One region of the Sodalis sp. RH21 genome, then DNA from elsewhere that is predicted to be linked to it. Evidence: riboswitches for the same ligand, from Rfam matches in the RefSeq annotation. Region 1 holds a riboswitch; the other holds the start of a gene.
The links. A riboswitch is a leader RNA that binds a small molecule or an ion and turns the genes downstream of it on or off. The one in region 1 is predicted to bind thiamine pyrophosphate.
Positions count from the first base shown of each region.

Region 1 (4,779 bases):
CTTCAGCGCCATGGTGCCGCGGCATAAGGGATAACATGCCGCAAGCAGCGCGGAGGCGACGCCTTGCCGTTGCTTGCCGGGGGAGACAAATAAATTATGCAGAAAACTGTCCGGTAGCCACAGCGAAGCAAATCCGGCGATATGGCCTTCCGTCTCGGCGACCAGGACTTTTTCGTCAAGGATGGCGCCGTCGAAATCCTCCAGCCGCCACTGCCGGCTATCCAGCCAGCGCCACCCCTCTTTACGCGCCGCCAGGTAAAGGGTGCGTAAAAAGGGGCGATCCGCCTCTTGGTAATCCCTGATAATAATCGCCTCTTTTTGCATCTGACACCTTGCTTACTCTATTTATAGGACTGGATTTATATGGCTGGCAATGCCAATTGCTTGATTGATAATTATATACTCACTAATTCATAATGGATTTGTTAATTTATCATTTGTGATAATCGGTCTGGTTGACGGACCCTTTAACCGCATCGGCAACAATGGCTCTACGCAACCTGCGCCGTCGCGGGGCCGGCTAAATTGCCGTCGCCTGCGGGTCGGGCTATCGGCCAATGCTATGGCATAAGGCGATTGATAGACCTGTTAGTGGTTGCATCAACAGCGTGCCTCTTATATTATCCGAAATTCACCAGGAAATTAAAATCAGCGCCGCTCTTTATTACCAGGCATGGATAATAAATGATGAGTGTTAGTTAATATGGCAGGCATATGTTATGGAAAAATTCTTAGAAGATAATCAAGACTTTTTTATCCAAACGATGAAAAGAGAAATTAAGCTTTACCTTATCCAAATATTCAGGAACACTAACTCGTTTTGTTTTGCTTACTTTATGATGAATAAGACAGACAATTTCCCTGTTTCAATTATATCCGACTATCCAACCGGCTGGCTGAATCAATATCGGAGTTACGGTTATCAAAAAATCGATCCGGTGATGCTTATAGCCTGCCGCAAATTTTCGCCATTTTTATGGCCGGATAATCCGGCCATAATTCGGCAGCACAGCTTTTTCAGGTTATCGAAATATTACCGCCTCGACAGCGGCTATACCTTTACTCTCCATGATGGAGATAACAACCTGGCAACGCTGAGCATCAGTAATCTCTATGGTAATGCCGATTTCTATCACATCATCGAACAACACCGGGAAAAGTGCCAGATGCTGTTGATAACCACTCATGAAAAAGTGATGAATTTCCTGAATGCCCGTCTCCCTGCATCCTCGATGCACGGTGATGCCCCACACATTCCGATGCTGTCGCCGCGTGAAAAAGAGGTATTATTCTGGGCCAGCGTCGGCAAGACTTATGGCGAAGTGGCGACTATTTTGGCCATCCGCGAAGGGACGGTGAAATTTCATATTAGGAACATCATCGAAAAGCTTGATGTTACGAATGCTAAGCATGCCATCAGCCGCGCCATGGAACTCAAATTGTTTGGTTAACCTTTCGTTTATAATAATAGATTATCGTTTTAAATTACCGCCATTATGGTGATGAATGACTATCGGTTTGTCCGCGGAATTAAAAAATGGCTCCTGTTATATCCGTGATTACTTGATTATGGTTTAAGGTGGGTTTGCTTAAGACAATGAAATTGCTGTTATCATTGTGAATGGGTTAATTGACATTTTTTACCAGAAAATATGTTTAGATGTATTATATGTTGCTTATTATTATCCGTCTCATTATCTGCCTTTTCCGCCAAAGGTATACCGGGAAAAGTTATAGAAAATATAATAAACGATAAACCGATTATCTGCGTGGGCGAACCCGCCTGGCGCATAGCCATGCCGGCAGCGGCGACCCGGGACGGTTGGATGGCCGGGCGGCTGGCGGCGCTGGCGCAGGCCGGTTTTGCCAGGCAGGGCCGGATGCGGGACCAGCCAGCCTGGTTCTTGGTCGCCACGGGCGCCAGCGCGGGCGATAGCTGCGTTGGGCGCATGCTCATTATGCCGCACGAGCCATAAACACGTTCCGGGCATTGATCTTTTCCATGACTGACCTGATAATCGGCCTACATGACTCGGGGTGTCCGACGTATTGCGCCGGACTGAGATTTGACCCGTATTACCTGATCTGGATTATGCCAGCGTAGGGAAGTCACGGTCTCTCGTCCTACCGGGTCCGTGCTCCGAGCGCCGGCTGGGAGCGATATGACCGTTCAACCTGCTGAATTCCCCGGCCTGGCCGCGGCGACATCCCTTAACCTGCTGCGCCAGCATGCGCCGCTGGTTCATTGCCTGACCAATGATGTGGTCCAGGCATTCACCGCCAATACCCTTCTGGCCCTGGGCGCCGCGCCGGCCATGGTGATTGAGCCGCAGGAAGCGGCACAGTTCAGCGCCATGGCCAATGCCGTGCTTATCAATATCGGCACACTGACCCATCAGCGCGCCGAGGCCATGCTGGCCGCTATTCACGGGGCCAATCAGGCGGGCGCCCCCTGGGTGCTTGATCCGGTGGCGGTGGGGGCGTTGACTTACCGTACCGGTTTCGCCCGGGACATTTTGTCTTTGCATCCCGCCGCCATCCGCGCCAATGCGTCGGAAACCCTGGCGCTGGCCGGGGAGCAAGCCCTGGGACGGGGCGTGGATAGCGCCGATGATTCGCTCCGTGCTCTGCCGGCCGCCTGCCGTCTGGCCCATGATTACGGCACGCTGGTGGCCGTTACCGGCCGGGTGGACTTTATTACCGACGGCGAGCAAATATGGTCCGTGAGCGACGGCGACCCGCTGATGACGCGGGTGACCGGTACGGGCTGCGCGTTATCGGCGGTGGTGGCGGCCTTTTGCGCCCTGCCTGGGGATCGGCTGCAACACGTGGCCGCCGCGTGCCGGGTCATGGCCCGGGCCGGGCGTTTAACCGCGGCCCGGTCGGCGGGGCCGGGGAGCTTCGCGGCGGGTTTGCTCGACCGGCTTTACGTGCTGCAAGGGGAGGATTTGCTATGAGGCGCGGCAATAATCTGCTGACTATTGCCGGCACCGATCCCAGCGGCGGGGCGGGCATTCAGGCGGACTTGAAAACCTTTTCGGCGCTCGGGGCGTACGGCACTACGGTAATCACCGCCCTGGTGGCGCAAAATACCCGCGGCGTGCAGGCGATTTACCCCATTACTCCGGAATTCGTGGGCCAACAGCTGGACTCGGTGCTCAGCGATGTGCGTATCGACAGCGCCAAGATCGGCATGCTGGGGCAGGCGGATATCGTGCGGGTAGTGGCGGAAAAACTGCGGCAATATCCCATCCCGTATGTGGTGCTTGATACGGTGATGGTGGCGAAAAGCGGCGATTTCCTGCTGCTGCCCGACGCGGTGGGAGCGGTGCGCGATTTGCTGCTGCCCCTGGCGTCCATTATTACCCCCAACTTGCCCGAGGCGGCGGCGTTGCTGGGGTGCCGGCCCGCCGCCAGCGAGCGGGAGATGCGCGAGCAGGGGCGGGCGCTGCTGGAGTATGGCTGCCAGGCGGTGGTGATGAAGGGCGGCCATTTGGGCAGCCAGTCCAGCCCGGACTGGCTGATTAGCGCCACGGATGAACAGCGTTTCGACGCCGTGCGGGTCGATACCCGGCATACCCACGGCACGGGATGTACCCTCTCCGCCGCGCTGGCGGCGCTGCGGCCGCTGCATGACGATTGGCCGCAAACGCTGCGCGCGGCTAAAGACTGGCTACAGCAAGCGCTGATTCATGCCGACGACCTACAGGTTGGCCAGGGTATCGGGCCGGTCCATCATTTCCACGAGTGGTGGTGACATGCCGGTCAATACGCCCTGGCCAAAGCTGAGCAGCGAAAGGGCGTTATGCAAATGCTGCGCGTCGAAGGCATTAAGCAAATAGCTGGTTTCGCCGCGGTGCGGGCGGATACGCAGCGAGGCCTGCGGGGCGCCGCCCTGTTTTTCAGGCACTGCCGTATAGATATATCCAGGCTGCATCTGGTTATCCTCATCGCGCCATAATAATTGCAGCGCCGGGATGGGGTTAAGGCAACGGCCGATAAACACGTTGCCGGACCAGAACCCTTCGAACTCGCCATCTTTTTGCAGGCGTTTGTTGCTAAACTGCGGGGAGTTGACCCACTCGGCCAACGCGGCGGGAGTCAGCGCCTGCTGTATTTGGTGCCAGAGCGGGCTGTCGTTTTCCAATTGCCAGCAGGCCATGCCGATATAGTTATTTAAATCCCGCCAGTCCTGCTCCAACTGACGTTGAACCGGTTTATCGGTCATGTTGCGGTATTGAATCAGCGGGCTTACCAGTTCGCCCAGCGTGTTATAGGTTATCAGCGTCATGGTGCGCGGTTTGCGGCGAAAAGACAGCCAGAGGATAAATTTTGGAATGCGGAAATTGATCGACTGGACGCTCAGGCGATACTGATTCTCTTTGGTCAGTACGAAGCCGTTGGAGGTGCCGCGTTTTTCATGGTAGTTATGAATCACCACCACGCTATGACTGTCCATCCAGCCGGTGATGTAGTGTTCCTTATCGCTGTGGGTGACCTTCATGTCCTCCACCATGCCGCAGAGATTTTGTTCTTCCAGCGTTGCCAGGGGATGTGTTTCTCCGGCGCTGTAATAAAGCGTTTGCGGTGCGGGTAGGGCGGGTGAAAATGCTTGCATTATGACTTCCTGAACCAGCTACATGACATATAGATTACCCTAAGTTGTTATACAAATTCTTGTTTGACCCCTCACTCATTGTCATTAATGTGCGGAAGATCAAATCCCCTGCGGTACAAAGGCATTCCCTGCGGCCGCCGTCAGGCAGATATGAAAAATAT
Region 1 covers NZ_CP178732.1:1,205,724-1,210,502, forward strand. Annotated here, with positions in the region: gene ACL2XP_RS05615 (N-acetyltransferase family protein) at 1-309, opposite strand, end outside; gene ACL2XP_RS05620 (helix-turn-helix transcriptional regulator) at 720-1,451, shown strand; gene ACL2XP_RS05625 (hypothetical protein) at 1,770-1,976, shown strand; TPP riboswitch at 2,024-2,124, shown strand; gene thiM (hydroxyethylthiazole kinase) at 2,163-2,957, shown strand; gene thiD (bifunctional hydroxymethylpyrimidine kinase/phosphomethylpyrimidine kinase) at 2,954-3,757, shown strand; gene ACL2XP_RS05640 (hypothetical protein) at 3,704-4,618, opposite strand.

Region 2 (4,779 bases), 2.5 Mb from region 1:
TGGAGTGGCAATCCGTCGCCGGCAGGGGCAAACGCTCCCACCTGACCTTCATGTATACCGGCCTGGCCTTGCAGCAGCAGCGGGCGGAAGACCTGCTGGAGCAGGATCGCATCGATCAATTGGTCCAGTTGGTGGGCGACAAAGAGGCGGTACGCCAGATGTTGCTTTCCCATTTGGGCCGCAGTTTTCGTCAGGGCAAGCATATTTTGCGGGTACTGTATTACCGGCCGCTGCTGAATCTGCTGCCCGGCACTCCCCTGCGGCGTTCGGAAAACCATATAGTCCGGCAGATTTTCAGCGGCCTGACCCGGATAAATGAGGAAAACGGGGAACTGGAACCGGATCTGGCCCATCATTGGCAGTTAATATCGCCGTTGCACTGGCGCTTTTACCTGCGCCCGGCCATTCACTTTCATCATGGTCGGGAGCTGACCTGCGAGGACGTGTGTCTTTCGCTGCGGCGTCTGCAAGAGCATGCGTTATTCCGGCATATCGCCGGCGTACGCTCCCCCACCGCCAACACGATCGATATTACCTTATCCGCGCAGGATGACTGGCTGCCCTGGCTGCTGGGCAGCGTGCCGGCGATGATTTTGCCGCAGGAGTGGCCGACGCTGCCGGAGTTTGCCCATCGCCCCATCGGCACCGGGCCGTATGCGGTAATAGACAACCGGCAAAGCCTGCTGAAGATCGGGGCCTTTGATGACTATTTTGGCTATCGCGCGCTGATCGATGAAGTGAATATCTGGATTTTGCCCGATCTCAGCGCCGAAATCAGCTATTCGGGGGTGCAGCTCCAGGGGGATAATAGCGGCCATGACCCCCTGGAAACGCGGCTGGAAGAGGGCTGCTATTTCCTGTTGTACGACCAGCGCTCGCCGCTGATGCAAAACGCCGAAATACGCCGCTGGTTAAGCGAAAATATCGATCCCATCTCCATGCTCACCCAGGCCGGGCCGTCCTATCAGCATTACTGGTCGCCGGCATACGGCATCCTGCCGCGCTGGCATCACGCCCGGGTGGCCAGCCCATGCCCCAAGCCGGCGGGTTTAGACCGGATCACCCTGACGGTCTACCATGCCCATAGGGAATTCGATGATTTATGCCGCGCGCTCGGCGAAGTGCTCGCGCGCCTGGAAATCGAACTGGTGGTCAATACCGTGGATTATAACACGTGGCACGATGGCGATGGCGAGAGCGATATGTGGCTGGGCAGCGCCAATTTTTATTTGCCGCTCGATTATTCGCTGTTCGCCACCTTTTACGAATTACCGCTGATGCATCATTGCCTGCAGGCCGATATACAACCGGAGCTGCTTGAATGGCGGCAAAAACGGCTGTCGCTGGCGGAATGGTGCCGCACGCTGGTCACCGGCTATCATCTGCACCCGCTATTCCACCATTGGCTGATCCTGCAGGGCCAGCGCAGCATGCGCGGTATCCGCATGAACACCCTGGGCTGGTTTGATTTTAAATCCGCGTGGTTTGCGCCGCCTGACAATTGAGCGCCCGGCCATTCTCCCTGCCGGCAAAAGGGTAACCATGGTCAGAAAGCCATAAAACCATTACAATCAAAATTGTTCTCAACGGGGTGCGATACTTCCGGCGCGGCGACGCATGGAAGGCAAGCTGAGAGTATACCCGTCGAACCTGATCCGGTTAATACCGGCGAAGGGATTTGAGAGTGTGCCTTAGCGCCTCAAAAACCTTTGCCGCCTTTTTTTTCAGGAGCGCAAAGTGTTAAAAAAATGGTTACCCTGCCTGTTATTAATTGCCGCCGCCCCGGCGCTGGCGAAACCCGTATTGACGGTTTATACCTATGATTCTTTCGCCTCCGAATGGGGCCCCGGCCCGGCAATCAAAACCGCTTTTGAAAAAGAGTGCGGCTGCGAGCTGAAATTCGTGGTGCAGGAAGACGGCGTGGCGCTGCTTAACCGACTGCGCATCGAAGGCAAAAACAGCGGCGCGGACGTGGTACTGGGCCTGGATAATAACTTGCTCAAAGCCGCCGCGGATACCAAGCTGTTCGCGCCCCATAACGTGGATACCGCCAAGCTTACCTTGCCTGACGGTTGGCAAGACGCTACTTTCCTGCCTTATGACTACGGTTACTTCGCGTTTGTGTATGATAAAAACAAGCTGAAAAACCCGCCGAAAAGCCTGCACGAGCTGATAGACGGCCCCGCTGCGCTGAAAATCCTTTATGAAGATCCGCGCACCAGCACTCCCGGATTGGGCCTATTGCTGTGGGTACAAAAGGTCTATGGCGACGATGCGCCCCAGGCCTGGCAAAAACTGGCCAAGAAAACCGTTACGGTACCCAAGGGCTGGAGCGAAGCGTACGGCCTGTTCCTGAAAGGGGAAGCGGATATGGTGCTGAGCTACACCACATCGCCGGCCTATCACATTGTGGAAGAGAAGAAAGATAATTACGCGGCCGCCGCCTTCAGCGAAGGGCACTATCTCCAGGTGGAAGTGGCCGGACAGCTGGCCGCCAGTAAAAACCCCGAACTGGCCCAGCAATTCATGCGTTTCATCGTCACCCCCGCGTTCCAGCAGACCATCCCCACCGGCAACTGGATGTATCCGGTAATCAACACCCCGCTGCCGGCCGGATTTGATCGGTTACCGTCCAAAACGCTGGCCTTCCCCCCTGACCAGGTCGCGGCGAAACGCGGTGACTGGGTCCAGAGCTGGTTACGCGCCGTTAGCCAATGATTCCACGCTGGTTATGGCCCGGGCTGTTGGCGGCGCTGGCATTGGCGGCCATCGCCCTGGCCGCCGTCGGCGCGCTCTGGCTCAATGCGCCGCAGCAATACTGGCGGGCCTGGTGGTCCGATAGTTATCTGTGGCATATCTTGCGCTTTACCTTCTGGCAGGCGCTGTTATCGGCGCTGCTATCGGTAATCCCGGCGATCTTTTTGGCGCGGGCGTTATTTCGCCGGCGCTTTCCGGGGCGCGCGCTGCTGCTGCGTTTTTGCGCCATGACGCTGGTGCTGCCGGTGCTGGTCGCCGTATTCGGCATCCTCAGCGTTTATGGCCGCCAGGGCTGGCTGGCCTGGCTTTGCGCCTGGCTGCATATCCCCTACCATTTCTCGCCCTACGGCTTGCAGGGCATCCTGCTGGCCCACGTTTTTTTTAACTTGCCCCTGGCTACCCGTTTGCTGTTACAAGCGCTGGACGGCATTCCGGTGGAACAGCGTCAATTAGCCGCCCAGTTGGATATCAGCGGCTGGGCTTTTTTCCGGGTGCTGGAGTGGCCCTATTTACGCCGACAGCTGCTGCCCGCGGCGGCGCTGATTTTTATGCTGTGCTTCGCCAGCTTCGCCACCGTGCTGTCATTAGGCGGCGGCCCGCGGGCCACCACCATTGCCCTGGCCATCTACCAGGCGCTGAGTTATGACTATGATCCCGGACGCGCCGCCATTCTGGCGCTGGTGCAGATGATCTGTTGCCTGGGACTGGTGTTGTTCAGCCAGCGTCTGACCAAGGCATTTCCCGTGGGCGCCAGCCATTTTGCCCAATGGCGCAATCCCGATGATAACCGGCTGCGTCAATGCACGGACGTCGTGGTCATCGGTATGGCGCTGCTGTTATTGGTGCCGCCCCTGCTGGCGGTGCTGGCCGGCGGTATCAATCAGGGGCTGGCCCGGGTGCTGGCCCAGGAAGCCTTATGGTCGGCCCTGCTGATATCGCTGCGCATCGCCGTCGGCGCCGGACTGCTGTGCGTGGCGATCGCCCTTATGCTGTTGTGGAGCAGCCGCGAGCTGCGGCTTCGCCAGCGGCTGTGGGCGGCGCAAATCATCGAAGTCAGCGGCATGCTGATCCTGGCGATGCCGGGCATCGTGCTGGCCACCGGTTTTTTTTTACTGGTCAGTAATAGCGTCGGCCTGCCGCAATCCCCCTATGCTTTAGTGATCGTGACCAATGCGCTGATGGCGATACCCTATGCCCTTAAAATATTGGAAACACCGATGCTGGATGTGGCGGAGCGTTATAATCGCCTCTGCCTGTCGCTGGATATACGGGGGCCGTCGCGTTTACGCCTGGTGGAGTGGCGGGCGCTGCGCTTGCCTATCGGCCGCGCCATGGCATTCGCCAGCGTGTTGTCGGTGGGTGATTTTGGCGTGGTGGCGTTATTTGGCAATGAGCATTTCCGCACGCTGCCGCTGTATCTTTATCAACAAATCGGCGCCTACCGCAGCCAGGACGGGGCGGTGACCGCCCTGTTTTTGCTGCTGCTGTGTTTTGTATTGTTTACGCTTATCGAAAAACTATCGGGCCCCCATGATAAAACTGGATAAAGTAACCTACCTCTACCAGCACCTGCCCATGCGCTTTGAGCTGGATGTGGCGGCGGGAGAAAGGGTGGCTATCCTCGGCCCCAGCGGCGCGGGCAAGAGCACCCTGCTAAGCCTGATCGCCGGTTTTTTGCCGGTGCATAGCGGCCGCATAAGCTTAAATGGCGTTGACCATAGCGCCACGCCGCCCGCCCGGCGGCCGGTGTCGATGCTGTTTCAGGAAAATAACCTGTTCGCCCATCTTACGGTCGCGGAAAATATCGGACTGGGTCTGCATCCCGGCCTGAAACTGTCCCCTGCCCAGCGCGCCACCTTGCAGCAGGTGGCCGAACAGGTGGGGCTTGAGGAATTTCTACCCCGGCTGCCGGGACAGCTCTCCGGCGGCCAGCGCCAGCGGGCGGCGCTGGCGCGCTGCCTGGTGCGGGACCAGCCCATCTTGTTGCTGGATGAACCGTTTTCCGCGCTGGACCCGGCGCTG
Region 2 covers NZ_CP178732.1:4,694,458-4,699,236, forward strand. Annotated here, with positions in the region: gene sgrR (HTH-type transcriptional regulator SgrR) at 1-1,505, shown strand, start outside; TPP riboswitch at 1,578-1,695, shown strand; gene thiB (thiamine ABC transporter substrate binding subunit) at 1,738-2,718, shown strand; gene thiP (thiamine/thiamine pyrophosphate ABC transporter permease ThiP) at 2,715-4,304, shown strand; gene thiQ (thiamine ABC transporter ATP-binding protein ThiQ) at 4,288-4,779, shown strand, end outside.
Region 2: another riboswitch for thiamine pyrophosphate. It lies ahead of thiB (thiamine ABC transporter substrate binding subunit); the one in region 1 lies ahead of thiM (hydroxyethylthiazole kinase).